Regions from separate parts of the Neobacillus sp. 19 genome, predicted to be linked through region 4. Evidence: riboswitches for the same ligand, from Rfam matches in the RefSeq annotation. Region 4 holds a riboswitch; each other region holds the start of a gene.
What was found. Region 4 has a riboswitch for S-adenosylmethionine ahead of ACO1D1_RS07365 (5-methyltetrahydropteroyltriglutamate--homocysteine S-methyltransferase). Riboswitches for the same ligand answer to the same signal wherever they lie in the genome.
Positions count from the first base shown of each region.

Region 1: another riboswitch for S-adenosylmethionine. It lies ahead of ACO1D1_RS10855 (SDR family NAD(P)-dependent oxidoreductase); the one in region 4 lies ahead of ACO1D1_RS07365 (5-methyltetrahydropteroyltriglutamate--homocysteine S-methyltransferase).
Region 2: another riboswitch for S-adenosylmethionine. It lies ahead of metK (methionine adenosyltransferase); the one in region 4 lies ahead of ACO1D1_RS07365 (5-methyltetrahydropteroyltriglutamate--homocysteine S-methyltransferase).
Region 3: another riboswitch for S-adenosylmethionine. It lies ahead of ACO1D1_RS12670 (YezD family protein); the one in region 4 lies ahead of ACO1D1_RS07365 (5-methyltetrahydropteroyltriglutamate--homocysteine S-methyltransferase).

Region 1 covers NZ_JBMPZU010000033.1:32,440-37,975, forward strand. The annotation lists gene nhaC (Na+/H+ antiporter NhaC) at 1-939, opposite strand, end outside; T-box leader at 993-1,186, opposite strand; SAM riboswitch class I at 1,362-1,459, shown strand; gene ACO1D1_RS10855 (SDR family NAD(P)-dependent oxidoreductase) at 1,621-2,385, shown strand; gene ACO1D1_RS10860 (Na+/H+ antiporter NhaC family protein) at 2,518-3,867, shown strand; gene ACO1D1_RS10865 (S-ribosylhomocysteine lyase) at 3,932-4,402, shown strand; gene ACO1D1_RS10870 (beta-N-acetylglucosaminidase domain-containing protein) at 4,777-5,536, shown strand, end outside.
Region 2 covers NZ_JBMPZU010000050.1:78,953-84,488, forward strand. The annotation lists gene ACO1D1_RS15485 (gamma carbonic anhydrase family protein) at 1-282, shown strand, start outside; gene asnB (asparagine synthase (glutamine-hydrolyzing)) at 326-2,230, opposite strand; gene metK (methionine adenosyltransferase) at 2,490-3,689, opposite strand; SAM riboswitch class I at 3,966-4,114, opposite strand; partial or broken gene pckA (phosphoenolpyruvate carboxykinase (ATP)) at 4,353-5,536, shown strand, end outside.
Region 3 covers NZ_JBMPZU010000036.1:17,512-23,047, reverse strand. The annotation lists gene ACO1D1_RS12695 (sigma factor-like helix-turn-helix DNA-binding protein) at 1-441, shown strand, start outside; gene clpP (ATP-dependent Clp endopeptidase proteolytic subunit ClpP) at 616-1,200, shown strand; gene ACO1D1_RS12685 (AbrB family transcriptional regulator) at 1,224-2,330, opposite strand; gene ACO1D1_RS12680 (hypothetical protein) at 2,503-2,781, opposite strand; gene ACO1D1_RS12675 (Fur-regulated basic protein FbpA) at 2,997-3,176, shown strand; SAM riboswitch class I at 3,457-3,558, shown strand; gene ACO1D1_RS12670 (YezD family protein) at 3,646-3,774, shown strand; gene ACO1D1_RS12665 (phosphoadenylyl-sulfate reductase) at 3,940-4,656, shown strand; gene ACO1D1_RS12660 (inorganic phosphate transporter) at 4,723-5,536, shown strand, end outside.
Region 4 covers NZ_JBMPZU010000029.1:154,407-159,942, forward strand. The annotation lists gene ACO1D1_RS07340 (ketopantoate reductase family protein) at 1-533, opposite strand, end outside; gene ACO1D1_RS07345 (GNAT family N-acetyltransferase) at 787-1,614, opposite strand; gene ACO1D1_RS07350 (hypothetical protein) at 1,700-1,924, opposite strand; gene ACO1D1_RS07355 (YbjQ family protein) at 1,927-2,247, opposite strand; gene ACO1D1_RS07360 (hypothetical protein) at 2,422-2,610, shown strand; SAM riboswitch class I at 2,700-2,801, shown strand; gene ACO1D1_RS07365 (5-methyltetrahydropteroyltriglutamate--homocysteine S-methyltransferase) at 2,882-4,006, shown strand; gene yidA (sugar-phosphatase) at 4,131-4,943, opposite strand; gene ACO1D1_RS07375 (PLP-dependent aminotransferase family protein) at 5,023-5,536, opposite strand, start outside.

The sequences.
Region 1 (5,536 bases), on a different contig from region 4:
CCCGAGCATGGACATAAGTCCGCCGCGATTTAACAGGGAATCTAACGCTTTAACGCCAGACTCTACGTGGAATCCGTTTGTCATGACTTGAATAATGGAAGTTACGGCTGCTCCCTGGACAAAAATGGCTAGTAAGCCGCCTAAAATACTGACTCCCATTAAGGCAGGGATGGCCGGTGTGCGTTTAATCATTAAAATAATCGTTAATACAGGCATCAATAATAATAACTGATGGATGACGAAAACATCGTCTAAACCTGTTTTCATCGTATCGATCACATTCGTATCGGCGCCGCCATTCGTTGCAGTGGTCTGGCTGACGAACCAATATAAAATAATTGAAATAACAAATGCCGGGATCGTATCCCAAAGCATGTGCTTCACATGGCTGAATAAATCGGTTTCGGCCATCGCTGGTGCAATGTTGGTAGTGTCAGATAGTGGTGACAATTTATCCCCAAAATAGGCTCCAGAAATCACCGCTCCTGCAACAAGCCCCGGAGAAAAGCCAAGTCCTTCACCGATCGCCATAAAAGCAAGTCCAATGGTCGCAATCGAAGTAAACGAGCTTCCTAATGTGATAGAGATAATGCCGGTTACGAGTGCCACAATCGGCACAAACAGGGATGGTTCAATAATAGAAAGTCCATAGTAAATCATGGTCGGGATCACCCCGCTCGCAATCCATGTTCCGACAATGATTCCGATAATCAGTAAGATAAAAACGGCGGGTAAGGCACGCGCCACGCCCTTCACCATCATCTCTTGGACTTCATCCCAGCTCCAGCCGGCAGCAATGGAAACAACTGCGGCGGCAATAACACCGATCATTAACGGAATATGCATTCCCGCTTTCCAAATAAAAATCGATAAGGCAGCAGCGCCAATCAATGCAATGATAGGGATAAGCGACATCCCAATTGAAAGTTCCTTTTTCATTTACACCTTCTCCTTTAATTATATTTTTGAAATAAAAAAAGCCCCCATCCCAAAAAAGGGACGGAGACTCTCCGCGGTACCACCCTAGTTAGCAGATTCATATTCTGCTCGCTTGATTAGATAACGGCCGAAACCGGAAATCAGCTCCCTATCTGTAATTCACCATACCCTTTGCCTGTTTTGCAGCCACCAACAGGTTTCTGATTTCAAAATGGTATCAGCTACTTTAATAGTTCAACGCTTTTATGCTTTTATGCAGTTAAGTGATTATAGGAATATATTATTCGAAACGGGGATTATAAGTCAATCTATTTTTATTAGAGGTTCGTTATAACAACTATTCTAAATATTTCACAAACAAACCTTGACATTGGCAAATTATAGCTGTAGAGTAAGAATAGTTTTTAAACTTAATAGTTAATTTCTTATCCAGAGAGGTGGAGGGACTGGCCCTTTGATACCTCAGCAGCAGACATTTGTACTGTGCTAATTCCAGAAGCGTACGGCTTGAAGATAAGAAGAGCAATTAGCCCTGTGATGCCAAAACCTCTTCTTATTAGTAGAAGAGGTTTTTTATCGTTGATCATTAAGCGGCAATTAGGATCAGTTGTATTTTTTACTGCAACAATTAATCCAACTAAGTGTATGGGATTACTAAATGATTAAGGAGGAGTTACAACGATGTATTGTATGGATTTATCAGGAAAAGTAGCCATTGTAACCGGAGGGGCGCAGGGAATTGGCAAAGCGATTGTGGAGGGACTTTTAGAATGCGAGGCGAAAGTAGCTGTCATTGACAGGGAAGTTAGTTCTGAACACTCGAATGATCGGATATTGTATCTTCAGACAGATGTTTCAAAAAGCGAACAAGTCGATGAAATGGTTCTTAAGGTGATTGAGTACTTTGGCCGATTAGATATTTTGGTTAACAATGCCGGAATTTCCTCAATGGATTACGCCGTTGACATTAAAGAAACTGATTGGGATCGCGTAATGGACGTGAATGCCAAAGGGGTCTACCTATGCAGTCAAGCAGTGGCACGTTTTTTAAAAAAACAAGGACAAGGCGGGAAAATCATTAATATTTCTTCTCAAGCAGGGAAAAATGGCTATCGCCTGATGGGAAGTTATGTTGCCTCCAAACATGCTGTTCTAGGGTTTACTAAAGTAATGGCAATCGAATTAGCGAAAGATCAAATCAATGTCAATGCTGTTTGTCCCGGGATTGTTGAGACGGATATGAAAAGAAATGAAAGAGTCATTGGCGGTGAATTAAGAGGAGTAGATGCAGATGCCATTAAAGAGGAGGATTTTTCCCAGGTTCCACTGGGCAGAACCGCAACCCCGCAAGATATTGCCAATGTGGTCGTCTTTTTAGCATCCAAATACTCAGATTATATGACAGGTCAAGGCATCAACGTAACGGGCGGCATGACGATGAACTGATACATATTTTTAAGAGAGTGCAGCGATTATCGATTCGCTGATAAAACGTCTAAATTCGCCGATAAAATTAAATATTCGCCGATAAATCACATAAATTCGCTGATATAACTACTAAAAGGGGTGGAGGAATACATGTCTACTAAAAAAGAGAAGCAAGGAAGTCTCCTTGCCCTATTACCATTGTTGATTTTTGTACTGCTTTTTATTGGCACAGGAATCATCACAAAGGATTTTTCCAAAATGCCATTGAGTGTGGCGATTATTATTGCGGGAGCCATCGCTCTAATGATGAACAGAAAGGAAAGTCTGACTAAAAAGATTGATATTTTTTGTAAAGGTGCCGGGCACCCCAATATTATACTAATGTGTATCATCTTTATTTTAGCAGGTGCATTCGCTGGAGTGGCAAAAGGAATGGGAGCAGTTGAATCCACGGTTAATCTTGGATTGTCACTATTACCAGAGAATTTGTTAATGGTCGGGCTTTTCATTATTGGCTGTTTCATTTCAACCTCCATGGGAACATCAATGGGAACCGTTGTTGCATTGGCGCCCATTGGGATTGGGATTGCTGAACAAACGGGCATTCCGATGGCATTAGCCATGGCGACTGTGATTGGCGGTGCGATGTTTGGCGATAACCTCTCGATGATTTCGGATACGACCATCGCAGCTGTAAGAACGCAGAATACGAATATGAAAGATAAATTTAAAACTAACTTTTTCATTGTGTTGCCAGGGGCGATTCTAACCGCAATTATTCTTGGCGTCATCACTGCAGGCAATCAGGCAAGCGTTGGCGGCGATCACCCATATGAAATGATTAAAGTTCTTCCATATCTCGCTGTTTTAGTGACAGCACTATTGGGAGTAAATGTTTTAATCGTGTTAATAGGTGGAACGATATTTGCCGGAATTATTGGAATCGCATACGGGTCATACAGCTTTACTGAATTTTTACAGGCCGTGGCACAAGGTGTGATTAGTATGGAAGACTTAGCGATCGTTGCTTTAATGATCGGCGGGGTTGTTGAAATCATTAAACATAATGGGGGAATTGATTACCTCCTGCATTTTATTTCAAGCAGGATTAAATCGAAAAAAGGAGCAGAGTTTGGAATCGCCGGATTGGTAAGTGCAGCTGACATTGCAACTGCGAATAATACGATTTCCATTGTCATGGCAGGACCATTAGCGAAAGAAATTGCAGATGAATATGAGATTGATCCGCGAAAATCGGCAAGTTTGCTCGATATTTTTTCTAGCTGCTGGCAAGGGATTGTTCCTTATGGCGGTCAATTCCTTGTTGCTGCGGGATTAGCTTCGATTTCACCTGTCAGCATTATGCCTTATTCCTTTTATCCAGTCTTGCTAGGGATTTGTGGCGTGATTGCCATCCTTATCGGTTATCCAAAATATCGCAAGCCAATGAATGCAGCTGGGACAAATAACGTGTCTTCCTTAGAAAAAAAGACTTCTTGAGTATATTTTTCAAGATGGGGTTGAAACCAAATTTAATAATGTAAAAGTATAGGAGTGTTATCTTATGGTAAAGCAATTGAACGTGGAAAGTTTTAATTTAGATCATACAAAAGTAAAAGCACCGTTTGTACGCTTAGCAGGGGTTAAAAATGGACAAAACGGGGATGTCATTCACAAATACGACCTTCGTTTTAAGCAGCCAAACAAAGAGCATATGGAAATGCCGGCAGTTCATTCGCTTGAACACTTAATGGCTGAAAATATTCGTAATTATTCTGCTCATGTGGTAGATGTAAGTCCAATGGGCTGCCAAACAGGTTTTTACTTAACGGTCATTAATCATGATAACTATGATGAAATTTTGGATGTGCTAGAAAAAACATTAAATGATGTACTGGCAGCTGAAGAAGTTCCTGCTTGCAATGAAGTGCAATGCGGGTGGGCGGCAAGCCATAGCCTTGAAGGGGCAAAAGAGCTGGCAAGAGAAATGCTTGCGAAGCGGAATGACTGGAACGAGGTTTTTGGAGAAGAATAAAGGAAAGGAAAATGGAAGGCGTCAAGCCTTCTATTTTTTCTAGGCGCAACACCTATTGTATTCAGGATTTATATGTCCTTTAAAAAACTGAAAAATGTGAAAGTTAATTGACTTACTATTGTAAACGTTTTATAATCTGGTTATATATTGGGTTTCATGCGACTGGTTCATACTGGGCATGGAAAGCAAAGCTTAGGAATTCTCGGAGAATTTCTTGGTTTTGTTTTCCGTGCCCTTTTGCTTTTCATAAAGCTTCTAATCCTTAAAAAAATAAACTTCTCATTTTTAGGGGGTGATAAAACTTATATTGCACAGGTTTTAGGTTGGTATTAGTGGTAAAGAACTATATTCATTAAAGAAAGTAGGGGGAGTTTTTGAAAAAAGGTTTTTTGTTAAATCTAACTATCATTTTTGCTGTATTATTTAGTGGCATAAGTGGATTTATAGCACCAGTTCAAGCTGCTTCAGAAACAGTGAAATATCAAATTTATCCCAATCCTCACGAAATTCACTATCAAGGTGGACAATTTGATATAAGTAATACGATTAATATTGTATTTGAATCAAATATTGATTCTTATACAAAAAAAAGAGTAGAAGAAATAGTTGCGAGTAAAAATATAAAATTTACAGTATCGAATGAAATCGTTGCAGATAAAACGAATTTTTTAGTTGGTGTCTATCAGTCAAAAGAATATGTAGATCAGTATTTCGAAACACACCAATTAAATGATGCAGCAATTTTTGAAAAGCTAGATGCGAATATTGTTTCTGTCGATAATAATGTTATTGCTGTACTGGGAAAAGATGTCGATTCTGCTTTTTATGGTGTAACAACTGTAAAACATATTTTCAAACAGATGAAAGATCGTACCATTCAAGCATTAACCATTAAAGATTATGCGGATGTTAAAGGCAGAGGGTTCATTGAAGGGTATTATGGAGAACCATGGTCAAATGAAGATCGCGCCGAATTAATGACCTTTGGCGGAGAATTCAAAATGAATTCTTATATCTATGCTCCTAAAGATGATCCAAAACATAATGGCAAATGGAGAGAATTATATACAACAGAAGAACTTGAGAAAATTAGCAAACTGGCTGAAGCGGGTAATGCTAGTAAAACTAGATTCG
Region 2 (5,536 bases), on a different contig from region 4:
ACCATTGGCCATCAGGTGATACTTCACAGCTGTATTATCAGGAAACGGGCCCTTATCGGCATGGGGTCCATTATCCTTGATCAAGCCGAAATTGGGGAAGGTGCATTTATTGGCGCTGGCAGTCTTGTTCCACAAGGAAAGAAAATCCCTCCTAATACTTTAGCTTTTGGCAGACCTGCTAAAGTTATTAGAGAATTAACTCCTGAGGATAAAAAAGAAATCGAACGCATTTATACACAATATGCGGAGAAGGGGCAATATTATAAGTCACTTCAGTCATGAAAATTTGAAAAGCACCCATATCAAATAATTGGGTGCTTTCCTTTTAGTGCTTCATTGTTTGTAGCTCTTTGTTTATGGCATAATCACGTTGAAAGGAATAAACATCCTCCACATATACTTGATGCCAAACCATGAACATGAGAACCGTCCAAATTTTCCGGCTGTTATCAGCTTTTCCCTGGCAATGGTCTTCAAGCAATCTAGAGACGTATGCTTTATTGATTAAATGATCCGTATTGCTCTCGCGGATGATTTTTTTCGCCCAATCATTCATTTCATTTTTTAACCAGTGGCGAATTGGCACTGGAAAACCAAGCTTCTTCCGATCAAGCACATGTGCCGGCACAATTCCTTCTGCGGCTTTTCGCAAAATATACTTGGTGGTTCCATTCGTTGTCTTCAAGCTAGTCGGAATTTTTGATGCGACCTCAAATACGGCCTTGTCTAGAAATGGCACCCTTAGTTCAAGCGAATGGGCCATAGTTACTCTATCGGCCTTAAGCAAGATATCCCCGCGCATCCACGTATGAATATCAATATACTGCATCCGATCGACAGGATCGTAGCCTCTCGATTCCTGGTAAAGCGGATTCGTTACGTCTAAGTAATTCAATCCTTCATGATAAACATTTAATAGATCCCGCTTCTCTTCTTCGGTGAACATTTTCGCATTCCCGATATAACGCTCTTCCATTGGAGTGACACCGCGTTCAATAAAACTTTTGCCTTTCATTCCTTCAGGCATCATATTCGCAATCCCTTTTAACAACACTTTCCCAACTCTTGGGATTTTATTAAATACCTCAAGTGATTGCGGTTCACGATAAATATTATAGCCACCGAATAGCTCATCGGCCCCTTCTCCCGATAGAACGACGGTTACATGTTTACGGGCTTCGCGGGCAACGAAATAAAGCGGCACGCAAGCAGGGTCGGCAAGCGGGTCATCCATATGCCACATGATTTTTGGAACCTCGTTCATGTATTCTTCTGGTGTGATGACATAGCTGATATTTTCCAATCCAAGTTTTTCAGCCGTTTCTTTAGCGACATCGATTTCACTAAAGCCATTATGCTCAAAGCCGACAGAGAACGTTTTAATTGCCGGGTGAAATTGTTTGGCAATAGACGCAATAATCGAAGAGTCAATTCCTCCAGAAAGGAACGATCCAACCGGAACATCGCTGCGCATATGCTTTTCAACTGAATCAAATAGAATCTCACGAATTTCTTTAATATAATCATCCTCAGATTTCAGTACCGGCTTAAATTGTGCCTTCCAATACCTGTTGATTTCCATAGAGGAGCCAATTTTTTTTGTAAAATAATGACCAGGCTCTAGCTTTTGAATTCCCTCTGACAATGTATATGGCTCAGGAACGAATTGATAGGTCAAATAATGCTGCAACGAATCATAATTGAGCACATCATTTTCTAACGCAAGCAGAATACTTTTTTTCTCAGATGCAAAGAATGTTCTTTCTTCATCTTCCAAAAAGAAGAATGGTTTGATACCAAAGGGATCACGTGCCCCGTAAAGCGTCTGTTCTTGTTTATCCCAAATGACAAAAGCAAACATCCCACGCAGTTTTTCTACCGCTTTTTCCTTTAAATGGCTATAAAGAGCGATGATGACTTCTGTATCGGAGCTCGTAGCAAAAGATAAGCCCTCTTTAAGAAGTTCTTCACGAAGCTCTACATAGTTATAAATCTCACCATTAAAAATAATCCAATAGCGCTCATTCTCGTACGTAAGCGGCTGGTGTCCGCTTTCAATATCAATAATACTCAAGCGGCGGAACCCAAATTGGATGTGGTCATCATAATAAAAACCGTCATCATCCGGCCCGCGATGCGTAATGATATCATTCATATTTTTAAATTGTTGTTTTTGTTCTTCAGTATAGTTTTGTGTTTTGTCGTGTACACAACCGATAAAACCACACATTATGTACCTCACCTACTCCATTTAAAAATAAAACCTCTCTAATACTACCACTTTTTTTTAAAAAAAGGCACTGTGAACATTAGGAAATTTAGTCTATCTTCATTTTTCACTTCTTTTGTCCTACCTAAACATTTTATTCTATACGTCAGGATTACTATACAGAATATAGACGAAAAATAAAAATGGGAGTTACATATAAAATGCAACTCCCACCTCTATTTTTTCATGCTCAAGCATCTAGGATACTTTGCTTTTCTAATTAGATATTTGCTTGGCTGCGTAAAGCATCTGCTTTATCCGTGCGCTCCCAAGAAAGGTCAACATCTGTACGTCCAAAGTGGCCGTATGCGGCTGTTTGCTTGTAGATTGGGCGGCGAAGGTCGAGCATCTTAATGATTCCTGCTGGGCGAAGGTCAAAGTTGTTGCTTACAAGATCAACTAATATTTCTTCGCTTACTTTACCTGTACCAAATGTGTCGACAGAAATAGAAACAGGTCTTGCTACACCGATTGCATATGCAAGCTGTACTTCACATTTTTCAGCAAGTCCTGCCGCCACGATATTTTTGGCTACATAACGAGCTGCATAGGCCGCTGAACGGTCCACTTTAGTAGGATCCTTACCGGAGAAAGCACCGCCGCCATGACGAGCATAGCCGCCGTACGTATCAACGATGATTTTACGTCCAGTTAAACCGGCATCCCCTTGTGGTCCGCCAATTACAAAACGGCCTGTTGGATTTATGAAGTATTTTGTATTTTCATCAATTAGTTCTTGTGGAACAACTGGATTGATCACATATTCCTTCAGATTACGTTGAATTTGTTCTAACGTTACCTCTGGATTATGCTGAGTTGATATAACAATCGTATCAATGCGAACAGGCTTGTCATTTTCATCATACTCAACAGTTACTTGCGTTTTTCCATCTGGACGAAGGTATTCAAGAACTTTATCTTTACGTACTTCTGTTAATTTGCGAGCAAGCTTGTGTGCAAGTGATATTGGAAGAGGCATTAGTTCTTTTGTTTCATTACAAGCAAAACCAAACATTAACCCTTGGTCTCCTGCTCCAATTGCTTCGATTTCTTCATCGGACATTTGACCTTCACGTGCTTCAAGTGCCTGATCGACACCCATCGCAATATCAGGGCTCTGTTCACCAATCGATGTTAAAACAGCACAAGTTTCAGAATCAAAACCATATTTAGCACGATCATAACCAATACCTTTAACCGTTTCACGAACAATCTTTGGAATATCCACGTAAGTAGAAGTAGTAATTTCACCTGCAACTAGAACCAATCCGGTTGTTACTGATGTTTCAGCGGCAACACGGGCATTGGCATCCTTTGCTAAAATAGCATCTAAAATGGAATCAGAAATTTGGTCACAAATCTTATCAGGATGACCTTCAGTTACTGATTCAGAAGTGAACAATCGACGTTTTGTTGACATCTGAATTCCTCCTTAGTATTGAAATAAAGTGAGGTTAGCTGTGTGGGATAAAAGCATATCTTGCCGTTTAACCTCGGGTTGATACGGAACTCATTCCCTTAGTAGTATGAAATAAACATGGGGTTTTTATTATAAAACAACAGATTGGACGCAGCCCCATAGAAATTCTAACGATGGAATAAAAAGCAGCGATAATGGAGCACGTAAAAAATCTGCAAATAAAAAACCTTTCCATCGTGAGGAAAGGTTGATAGCAAAAGTTTTGCGTGCCTTTCACTCTTATCGTTCAAGGTCAAGCCTTGCTTCAGGTTTAGCACCTTTGCCCGAAAATTAGACTGATAAGAGAATTCTTTGATCACATCTATATTCGTTTGCAGGTTGCTGGGTTTCATTGGGCCTGTCCCTCCACCAGCTCGGGATAAGAGAGTATCCGTTCAAGGGTAAATCATAACCTACTCTGTCAAACGATGTCAATGGGTTTATTGAAAACTTTTCTGCTATTTTCTTTTCTTCCTATATATTGTGTTCATGACTTTTTTATGATTCTATGAATAAAGTATTTTATGCGGATTTTTTATTAAATAGCATAGATTATTGGAGTTAATGTGTTATACTATTTACCATAATCATTCTAAAAATAAGGATAAAGGAAGGTTTCAGTGAATGAATTCTGTTCATATTCCAAATGAATTAAAACAATTGTTACAAGAAAGTCATGCCCAAATTCAATTGTCCGTTCCTCAATTAGTTGAAAAAATCCTTACTCGTAATGAAGGGACTTTAACCTCAACTGGAGCTGTTCGAGTCTCTACAGGCAAATACACTGGGCGGTCACCGAAGGATAAATTTATTGTTTTGGAAGAGTCTTCGAAGGATAAAATCGAATGGGGACCAACAAATCAGCCTATTTCTGAAAAGGTATTCACAAACCTGTATCAGAAGGTACTTGAGTACTTAAAACAGCAAGATGAAATTTTTGTATTTAAAGGCTTTGCCGGTGCGGATAAAAGATCCCGCTTACCTATTCAAGTTATAAATGAATATGCATGGCATAATTTATTCGCGCATCAGTTATTCATTCGTCCCTCTGAAGATGAATTATTGGAACATGATGCCGGTTTCACAGTTATTTCTGCACCAAATTTTAAAGCGAATCCAGTTGTTGATGGTACAAACTCAGAAACCTTTATTATTATATCCTTTGAACAAAGAGTTGTCTTAATTGGGGGCACAGAATATGCCGGGGAAATGAAAAAGTCTATTTTTTCGGTCATGAATTATTTGCTGCCTGAAAATAATATTTTTTCAATGCATTGTTCGGCAAATGTTGGTCAGGAAGGGGATGTAGCCTTATTCTTCGGTTTATCCGGAACAGGAAAAACCACCTTATCGGCTGACCCTAATCGCAAACTGATTGGCGATGATGAGCATGGCTGGTCTTCCAACGGTGTCTTTAATGTGGAGGGCGGCTGCTATGCCAAATGTATAAATCTTTCGCGGGAAAAAGAGCCGCAAATATTTGACGCCATTCGATTTGGTACAGTTCTTGAAAACGTTGTCATGAATCAAGAATCAAGAATCCCTGATTATGATGATGGAACATTAACCGAAAATACACGGGCAGCCTACCCAATCCAAGCCATCGATAATATTGTTCAGCCTAGCATTGCCGGTCATCCAAATACAATCGTCTTTTTAACAGCAGATGCATTCGGGGTATTGCCGCCAATTGCAAAATTAACAAAAGAACAAGCAATGTATCATTTCTTAAGCGGATATACGTCAAAGCTTGCCGGAACAGAGCGAGGAGTCACGTCACCTGAAGCCACCTTCTCTACCTGCTTCGG
Region 3 (5,536 bases), on a different contig from region 4:
ACTTGGGATGGAGACGATATCGCCCAGGATACCTTTTTAAAAGCCTTAAAATATCATCAGCAGCAGATGAGTATGGCGTTGTTAAATAAAATTGCGTATCATCAATGGATTGATCTTTTGCGAAAAAGAAAAAAGGAGACCATTGCATCGGATGTTGTGCACCCCATTCATGAGGTAACCAATCAACTTGATGATATGACCCATGCCGTTGACCAGCTGCTGAAAGAATGTACCCCAAAACAAGCCGTGATTTTCATGTTAAAAGAAGCCTTTCAGTATCAAGTAAAGGAAATAGCAGATTTGTTACACACGACAGAAACGGCGATAAAAGCCAGTCTGCACCGGGTAAAAAAGCGCATGGATAAAGAGGATCAAACCTATTCAGTCGAATCATTTTGGGATGAGGAAAGAAAAAGAACGGCTAGCGGATATTTTTTATGAATCGTTGAAAAATCAAGACCCAGCCGTTCTGATTGAATCCATACCAACAATATCAAATATGGTTGGCGTTCCAAAGTCGCTTTCAAGGAAATTACAGCGAATTCAATCAACTTCTCCTTCAAGCACTCTCTGTATGGCAGCATAGCCAATTAATGGCTTTAAGGAGGATATGAAATGAGTACCATTCCATATGTGATTGAACAATCTAACCGCGGGGAACGTTCCTATGATATTTACTCTCGGCTCCTAAAGGACCGAATTATAATCATTGGTGATGAAATAAATGACCATACGGCGAATAGTGTGGTCGCTCAATTATTATTTTTAGCAGCAGATGCACCGGATAAAGAAATCTCACTCTATATAAATAGCCCCGGCGGCTCCACTTCAGCGGGCTTCGCCATTTACGATACGATGCAATACATTAAGCCCGATATCCGGACGATCTGCACTGGCATGGCGGCATCTTTCGGAGCGATGTTACTGCTTGCGGGGACAAAGGGAAAACGGTATGCCCTGCCAAATAGCGAAATTATGATTCATCAGCCATTGGGCGGTGCAAGAGGGCAGGCAACGGAGATTGAAATTTCCGCACGGCGGATTTTAAAGTTAAAAGAACACATTAATCAAATCATTTCCGAACGGACCGGACAGCCGGTGGAAAAGGTAGCAAATGATACCGAGCGGGACTTCTTTATGAGTGCGGAGGAAGCAAAATCATACGGAATCATCGATGAAATACTTCATCCCAAAATCTAAATCACAAAACGAGGAAGGCAGTCTCAAGCTGCCTTCCTCGTTTTGTTTTTGCCAATCTTAAAAAACAACCGCAGCAATGGAGGGACGGCAAAATAGATAAAGAAGAGCCGGAATATTTGGAACCCAGTCACCATCGATAAATCGGCGTGGACTTCGTGGGCAAGGATCGCCATCTGATCCATTCCGCCAGGCGCCAGGCTTAATAAACTAGTGGAGGGTGTCATGGGATAAAAACGAACAAGCATCAATCCTAAACCGACAGAACCTGCGATCATGAACAAACCGCTCAGTAGCGCAAGGGAAATGATTTTGGCCTTGTTTTCCAGTTTTTCCGGCTTCAATAATAACCCGATGTAACCGCCAATCATGAATTGAGAAACGTCTAAGATAGGCTGTGATAGGGCCGGACCATAAAGCCCGAAAATAACAGCGATCGCCGTTCCAGCGATTGGACCTAACATAAACGGAGTTGGTAATCTTAATTTTTTGGCAAGAAATGCGCAAAATACACAAATGAATGCAAACAATAGGATATTTGGAAAAAGTGGAGCATAGTATTGCGCCGCCTTGTCAGCCAGATTTGAAGCATTTTGAATAGGTGAATGGTTAAACAACGGTCCGAAAACGAGAAACGGAACGAAGAAAATAATCATCATCAATCGGGCCACTTGCAAAAAGGTCACTGTGGTAATGTCGATTCCTTTCATTTCTTCTGCAAATATAATCATTTGCGAAAGCCCGCCGGGGATACTGCCGGTAAGCACTGTTGGATAATCCACTCCAGTAAGTTTCGAAACCACAAAGGCAATGCCGGCACAAAAACAAACGAGTAACACTGTCATGATTAGCATAGATGGCAGCTTCTCAATAATTTGCTGCAGCGCCTCTTTCGTAAAGGACAAACCAATTGAATAGCCAACAATGATTAATCCAGTATCGCGGATGGAAACTGGCCAATAATATTGAATTTTGCTAAATCTGGCTCCAATTAACACGGCTGTCATCGGCCCGAGCAGCCATGGTATCGGTGTATGAAGTACTGAGAATATAAGCCCGCCAATAAGGGCGGTCAATGCCGTTATGGTAAAGCGAAGCCCTTTACTGTCACGTTTCATCGATAAATTTATCAAGTAAAACCCTTCTGTCTATAAAAGTTTTTAAACGCGTGACGCGATTTCATTCCATTATTTTACCATGTGGACAGGCATAAATAGAAGGATTTAAACACAAAAAGAGCAGCCAAGAAAATGACTGCTCTTTATTGAAAGATCAAATTCATAGGATATTCATTGCATTTTCTGCTTAATGATCGCTGCTTTCATGCTGATCATGTTCCTGGTCAAATTCCTCAGGAGTAAATCCAAATGGACCCCTTGGCATCTGTTCTACGCGGAAAATCGCCACAATCACATCAATTCTTACAGCCAAAAGCCTTTGGCGCATTCTGCCTCTGCTTTCCAAAACCAGAACATCTCTGCCAACTTCAAGCAGCCTGCCGGTAAATGTACCTTGGAGCGTAACAATTTCTACCTCTTTCTTTAACAACTCATGGGCAATTTGATGAAAATTTAATTCTGTCATCGTCATCATCTCCTTCACATTACAGTAAATGCAACTAAGGAAAATTGGCTTCATGTTTTTATAAATTTTTTCAGGAAAAAAGGTATGTCTGTTTAACGTTCATTAAAAAATGATAACAATTCCATTAAATAAATGTAATTAAATGATATTTCGACAAATAATAGGGTATACCCTGTTTTATAATGCCTTTAAGTCTAAAGAGTGGAGGGGTTATCATGATGAATCAATCACCGCAGAATGAAGTTCAGCTAAAAAGACATCTTCTAATTGATGAACTCATTAAATTAGGCATTTATAAAATCAATAACAAGCACCTTTATGAATGGACTTTAAGCGATTTAGAAGAAGAGTATAAGGACCTTGACAAACAATTGGTCACTGCCGATCCCAATTAAGATTCCTTTCTAAATAAATTGAGTCAAAAAAATAAACATACTTAAATAAACATACTTAAAGGAACCATCATTACTTAAAATTGAAGATGTTAGGAGAAGAGCAGTCACTAGGCTGCTTTTTTTCTGTGCTATTTTTCCTAGAAATATATGCGGAGGGAGGTAATTTTGACATACAAAGTCCCGCTTTTAATGGGTGCAAATATTAATTTTTTAAATTTTGCATTTTATTATTTACACAAAACCTATTGGTATGGTAGGATTAATTCCATCAAATACTAAATTCTTATCAAGAGTGGCTAAGGGACTGGTCCGATGAAGCCCGGCAACCTGCAATGCAAGGTGCTAACTCCAGCAAAATGACGTTCATTTTGAGAGATAAGGTGTTTTAGGATATGACGCCTTTCTCGATAGGAGAGAAATTTCTAAAAGGAGGCGAATCTAACTGAACACTGAAGAAAAGGCAGAACTCATTGCACATCTAGAAAAAATGCTGGAGACATTAAAATTTGGATCCATCACGCTTGTGGTCCAGGATGGCAAGATAGTGCAACTGGAGAAAAATGAAAAGGTTCGTCTTCAACCAAATAAAAAACGCTGACTAGACAAACTAGAGGCGGTCTTCACTTTTTTACGAAGTGGAAGACTGCCTTTTTTTGTTGAAAGAAAAGTGGAAGGACACTAGCCGCTAGGGCGCTGGAGCTGGCCAATTCTCAAAGTTGAAGATTCATACTTTCATATTTATTAAAAGAGGAGGCCATTAGGGATGACAACTGCAATAACGTACCAAAATTGGAAACAGATATCAGAAGAATTCCTGGTAGAGGACGAAACAAAAGGTGCGAGGTCCGTTTTGGAATGGGCTTATGGTTCATATACCGACGAAGAGATTGTTTACGCATCAAGTTTCGGGGCTGAAGCGATTGTATTAATTGATCTAATCCAGCAGATCAAGCCAGATGCCCATATCGTATTTCTAGATACAGGGTTACATTTTCCCGAGACGTATGAGGTCATCGACAAAATTGAAGCTCGTTTTTCCAATCTGCGGATTGAACGCAAACAGCCAAAACTTAGTCTGGATGAACAAGCGGCACAACACGGATCGGCATTATGGAAACGGGATCCGAACCAATGCTGCCAAATCCGCAAGGTCATTCCTCTTAGGGAGACCCTGACCGCTAAACAAGCATGGATTTCTGGATTGCGCAGGGAACAATCACCGACAAGGGCGAATACCCAATTCCTTAATAAGGATGAAAAATTCGAGAATATCAAAATCTGTCCATTGATTCATTGGACTTGGGATGATGTTTGGGGCTACATCAAGGATAAAGATCTCCCATACAACACACTGCACGACCATCAATACCCGAGCATCGGCTGTTTTCCATGTACCCAGCCGGCAGCGGCGGATGGCGACTCGCGTGCGGGCCGCTGGGCGGGAAGCGGCAAGACGGAGTGTGGGCTGCACACTCGCTAAGGCGGCCCCGCAATAGTAATCAAACGGTCACATGTCCCCACTAGTGGGATAAAGGAGGCATTTCTTTTGCTCACAATCATTGCGATAACAATTGGATTCTTTTTTGCGATAAATATTGGTGCAAGTGGTGCGGCGGCCTCGATGGGAATCGCCTACGGATCAGGTGTTGTGAAAAAACGTCTGGCCTTGCTATTATGCAGCATCGCCGTATTTCTTGGCGCCTGGCTTGGCGGCGGTGAAGTGGTGAAAACCATCGGCAGCGGGATTGTCCCGAGTCACACCTTTACCGTCCCGGTTGCACTCATTGTCTTAGCATCGGCTGCGCTATCCTTGTTTTTGGCTAACATCTTTGGGATTCCGCTTTCAACGAGTGAGGTGGCAGTGGGTTCCGTTGTCGGTGCCGGGATAGTATACCAGTCGGTATTTGTCGGTAAGCTGGTCTGGATCATGCTATTTTGGCTATTAACACCGTTTGTTGCATTTGTCATCGCTGTTGCTGCCTCCTATTTTTTGAAAAATAAAAAATGGATGGCGACCCCGAAAGCTGTTCCGTTTCTGTCTTTGTTAGTGGTCTTTATGGGGCTGTTTGAGGCATTTTCAGCCGGTATGAACAATGTAGCCAATGCGGTAGGCCCGCTTGTCGGCGCGAACATTCTCTCTACCGGGGATGGCATATTTTGGGGCGGTTTATTCGTGGCAGGCGGGGCCTTACTGCTAGGGCAGCGCGTCCTTGAAACAAATGGGAAAAAAATAACGACCTTGAGGCTGGAAGAGGGATGCGTCATCTCTGGAACAGGAGCAACGATTGTCACCGTGGCATCGGTATTCGGAATCCCAGTTCCACTGACACAAATCACCACCTCATCGATTATTGGAATGG
Region 4 (5,536 bases):
TTGGGGTCCACCTCAAATGGAACATCCATTTTTTCAAAAAACGAGGCCACCGTCTTTACCTTTTGGGAGTTAAAGCCGGGTTCCCTTTCTCCAAAGCAAATCATGCCCATATGGTCATACGTCAGTTTATTTTCTACTTTAACGGCGTCCATTCCCTGTGCCACACTATATAAGACTTTACCCATTCCGTAAGTTTCACCAATAATCGTTTCACTTGATATGCCATTCAATAAGGATAAAATAATCGTGTTTTCGTCAACATGATGCTTTACCGCTTGGATTGCATCTTCCAAGCCATTAAATTTCACGGCAAAAATAAGCAAATCCGCAGGTTCGCAGCCTTCCTCAGGCGTAACATAATGAAAATGACACGGTTCACCATTACAATACACATTGTCCGCCTCATATCTTTTGATTCGATCTTTATCAGCAATGATTCGTAAATCCTCTTTCGGCATTCTCTTAGATAAATAATTTCCGAATAAAATCCCCAATGCCCCAAGCCCAATTATAGATACCTTTTTTATGGTCATAACGCCAACCCCTTTCTTCGTGTTTCAAAACCTTCTATTTTCCATTTTAGCACAAGTATTTTGCCTTGCTATAAAACACAAAAAAGCAAGCAGACTTATCCCAAAATTGGGCTTGATCTGCTTGCTGTAATTATGTTTACTATGCCTAATCTATTTAAACCGTCGAATTAATACATACCTAATTTAAAGCTTTAAAATATCATTCCAGTAACAAATAAATCGTACCTTATTAATGAATTTGCCACTTTCCGATCTACATTTGATATTCATAATAATCTTGCGAATGGTAGCTTTTAAATCCGCATGATTCATAGAGTCCCAGGGCATGGGCATTTTTGGCCTCTACCTCCAGAAAAATAGGCAATTCTTTTTGATCCTCCATTTTTACCACTTTGGATAATGCCTTTCTTCCGATTCCTTTCCCTCGAAGTTCAGGAAAAATAGCGAAACCATAAATCCATGCTTCACCATTCGATTCAGAGATGCGGATTTTACCAGCTGTTTTTTCATTAGCTACAATAATGTACCTTTGATCACTGCTATTCTCCACAATCTCCTGATGCATCTGCCGTGCTTCCTTATCATACAACCCAAAACCCAATACATCGAGCTTAATTTCCGCTTCCGCATCTTCATTTGAAACAGACGGTCTTACGGTAACAGCCGGATCCTCCGTCAATTCCGTTTGCTGCCACTTCATTTGATATTCCGCAACGGTAAATGAACAAGGTAATGTTTTTAAAAATTCCTTTGCACTTTGGGAATCTGTTGGGGCATTTAACAAAATCGTCCTGAAATTTTGGCTGTTCACTTCCTTAAGTCCCACTTCCAGCAGTTTAGAAAAAATGCCTCTTCTTCGGTAATCCGGATGCACCATTCCACAAAGCTCTACTTTACTTCCAAAATAATAGCTTCCAAGAAAGCCCACGAGTTTGCTGTCTTCATAATGGAACAAATCTTCCTTACTATGTTCCGCCCGATTTTTCAGCATATCGAAATTCAGCTTCAGGTGAAATCCACCTTCTTGCTCGCAAATCTCCTGAAGTGTTTTTATTTCATTTAATTGAACCTCTGTTAACATTCTTTTCCCCCTTGGCCACATAGTCACTTATCCGATTCTAAGCAAAAGATGTGAATGTACGAAGTGATCTTTCTTCCGGCTTCTCTTATTCTTCCTTATAAAATCGCTCTCCCGTATCCGGGTTAAAATAAACAACTAATCTTTTCTTTGTTGTCGGATCAATTGACACTTCATTTGTACGAATGAAGCCTTCTGGCACTTGCTGCCCATGTCTTTTTTTAAAGCGGCGGTCCCAGATAAACCAAGAGCCGATGATTAATATAAGGAGGAGAGCAATTTGGATACCGAAATAGCCAAAAATCCACTTCATGGCTATTCCTTTTCTGCCGTAACAGCCGTGCCATAAGCAACAATTTCACTCATATTTTGACCGATTTCACCAGAGTCAAAACGCATCATGATAATGGCGTTTGCCCCCATCGCCTGAGCATTCCGCACCATCCGATCCATTGCTTGCTTTCGGGCATCCTCGAGCATTTCTGTATATTGATTGATTTCTCCGCCCACAAGACCCTTCAGGGAAGCGACGATATCCTTTCCAATTCCGCGTGCTCTAACCGTTAGCCCGAATACCGGACCCTTAATTTCAGTAATTTTATAATTTGCTATATTTTCCGTGGTCACAATGATCAATTTACAATTCCCTCCTTCTAAAATGTATGGTCTATATGTACATTTTACTTGGCACTAGTAAAATATACCATTGTTTTTCGAAAAAAATTCGGAGTTTGAATTTTGTATAAGCTATGAAAAAAATGGCCATCCTATAGCTATAAATATAGCTTAAGAGAATGAGGGGGATGATCTATGAGCACGGAAGAGTTAACTAAAATTATCTCGGTGAAAAAAATGGATTTAGAGGAATGTGAACAGGAGCTTAACAATCGATACTATCCATCTGTGGTGAGAATGGCAATGATGCGTTACATATCGGATCTGCGGCACCAATTAGAAATGTACAATGGTGAGGATTTAAATAAGATTGAAAATGGATAAAACCCTTACATGACAGTCACCTATTTGATTCTATTTGACAGAATAGCAGAACAGGTGTAAGGTAACTTATAGTTAAATATTTTAGAATATTCTTATCAAGAGAGGTGGAGGGACTGGCCCTTGGATACCTCGGCAGCAGACTTATGTGAGTACTGTGCCAATTCCAGAAGCGATTTGCTTAAAGATAAGAAGAGAACCGATGCCGGTAATATTTCCTCTTCTTATTTTATGAGAAGAGGTTTTTTATTTTTTACGAAAGAAGGAATTCTTCATGACAAAAACAGCTGTGAAAGCTCCATTTAAAGCCGATCATGTCGGCAGTTTTCTAAGAACAGAACCAATCAGAGAAGCAAGAAAGGCTTATGCAAATGGGGAAATCGATAAAGATGCCCTAAAGGCGATAGAGGATCAAGAAATTGAGAAACTTGTCCAAAAACAAATTGAAGTTGGCCTTAAATCGATTACAGATGGCGAGTTTAGACGTGCATGGTGGCACTTGGATTTCCTAGCAGGCTTAGAAGGCGTCGAAGAGTTTGAAACGGAATATATTAGTAACTTCCAAGGGGCCAAAACAAAAAATAAGGCCATTAAAGTGACAGGTAAAGTAGACTTCAATGATCATTATATGTTAGAACACTTCAAATTCTTAAAACAAGCAGTCGACCGCTATGGCGATGGCAGTCAAGTGGCTAAGTTCTCGATTCCAAGCCCTAATATGTTATTTACAAGAATTCAAGGTGATGAATATTACCAAGGGAACAGCGAGCAGTTCTATCATGATACAGTAGCAGCGTACCAAAAAGCGATTCAAGCATTCTATAATGCAGGGTGCCGTTATTTACAACTCGATGATACGTCGTGGATTGATTTTGTTTCGGAAGAACGAATCAAAGCTGTCGTTGAAAAATTCAACATGGATGTTACGGATATCATCGATACAAGAGTCCGCTGTTTAAATGAAGCCATTTCGAAGAAACCGGAAGACATGATCATCACGATGCATATTTGCCGTGGAAACTTCCGTTCAACCTATATCACAAGCGGCGGATACGATCAGATATCTGATGCCATCTTTGCTAATTTACATGTTGATGGACTCTTCCTGGAATATGATGACGGGCGTTCAGGCGATTTTGAACCATTAAAAAGCTTTAATCGAGCCGATCAAACAGTTGTACTAGGGTTAATCACATCTAAATTCCCGGAACTGGAAGATCCAGAAACGATTAAAGAAAGAATTAAAGAAGCAAGTCAATCTATTCCTTTAGGAAACTTAGCCTTAAGCCCTCAATGCGGATTCGCCAGTACGGAGGAAGGAAACAATTTAACCGAAGAGGATCAATGGAACAAGATCAGACACGCGATTACGATTGCTGAGAGTGTTTGGGGTAAATAACTAAAAACAGATAGGTTATAATTCCTATCATGTAAATAAGCCGGAAATATATAAAGATGAATAAAATCTTGTCTATTTTCGGCTTATTCTTTAACAGATTGATTACTCCTTATATGAGTTTCTATTATTTGTTTAATATCAATTTTTCGATGGCATATGCTACTCCGTTTTCATTATTAGAAAATGTTTCAAACTCAGCAGCCGCTTTTACACTTGGAACTGCATTCCCCATTGCTACGCCGCAGCCTGCATATTCCACCATACTTAAATCATTTTCACCATCACCGATGCAAATCACTTCTTCCCGTTTAATGCCTAGTTTCTCTGCAAGTTGTTTAACTGCATTCCCTTTACTGACGCTTGGGTGAAGGATTTCTAAAAAGAAAGGGGTGCTTTTGACCATCGTATAGTTTTCCTTGAAGGAATTTGGTATAGCATCAATGATTTTATCTAAACGTTCTGGTTCATCAATAAACATAACCTTTGGGAGCAAAAAATCTTCGGGTATTTCCTCAATCGTCCGATAATGAAGAGGAATTTGATTGAGATGAGATTCATGAACAGTGTAAGGGCTAATGTCTTTATTCGGTGTATAGACATTTTTCGAATCAAAAAAATGCATCGGTGAATCAAGCTGTAAACTCAATCCATACAGCACCTTTAAATCTTGATATGATAAGGAAATTTCAGAAACAACTTCATTCGTATGGGTATTTTGCACAAGTGCACCATTAAAGGTAATCACATATTCATCTTCATCCGTTAATTTCAATTCCTCAATAATAGGCTGAGCCCCGACTATTGGCCTCCCGGTAGTAATAACGATCTTTACACCGTTTCCTTTTGCGGCTTGAATTGCCTCATTTACTTCCTTCGTGATTTCTTTCCGATCATTAAACAGCGTACCATCTACATCGATTGCCACTAATTTATACAAATTTCCACCCTCTAATCTTGTTGTGAAGTCTTGCACATTAAGATTACCTTACCTGTAACCAATTCAAAATACAATCTCTCTAGCAGAAATCTTTTAGGATGCTAAGGCCTTTCTCCAATTCATCGGAGTCCTTAGGCGATGTTAGTGAAATACGAACGAATTGGGGAGATTCAGCTTTTTTGACCAAGAAACGATGTGAATGATATACAAGGATACCCCGAGTTAAAGCAATATGCTCAAACTGGTTGAGCTGCCATTCCTTATGCAATGGTAACCAGCGAAAAAAACTAATAGGATTTTCGCTTGAATGATCGATTTGAAAATATTTCTCATAAATCCGGTTCCGTTCTTGTGACATTTCCCTCTTTTTCTTAATGATTTGTTCTGCATCCCCTGTATTAATTAACTCTGTTATAATTTCTGCATTTAATGCAGATGTTTTTACGTTGAGATTGAAAATTCCATACGTAATTTTTTCAACAAACTGATTGGCATAAGCAATAAATGCAACCCGAATACCAGAGCTGAGTGATTTAGCAATACTAAGGATATAAACAAACCTGTCCCGCACAAAATGGGAAATTGGGAAATAG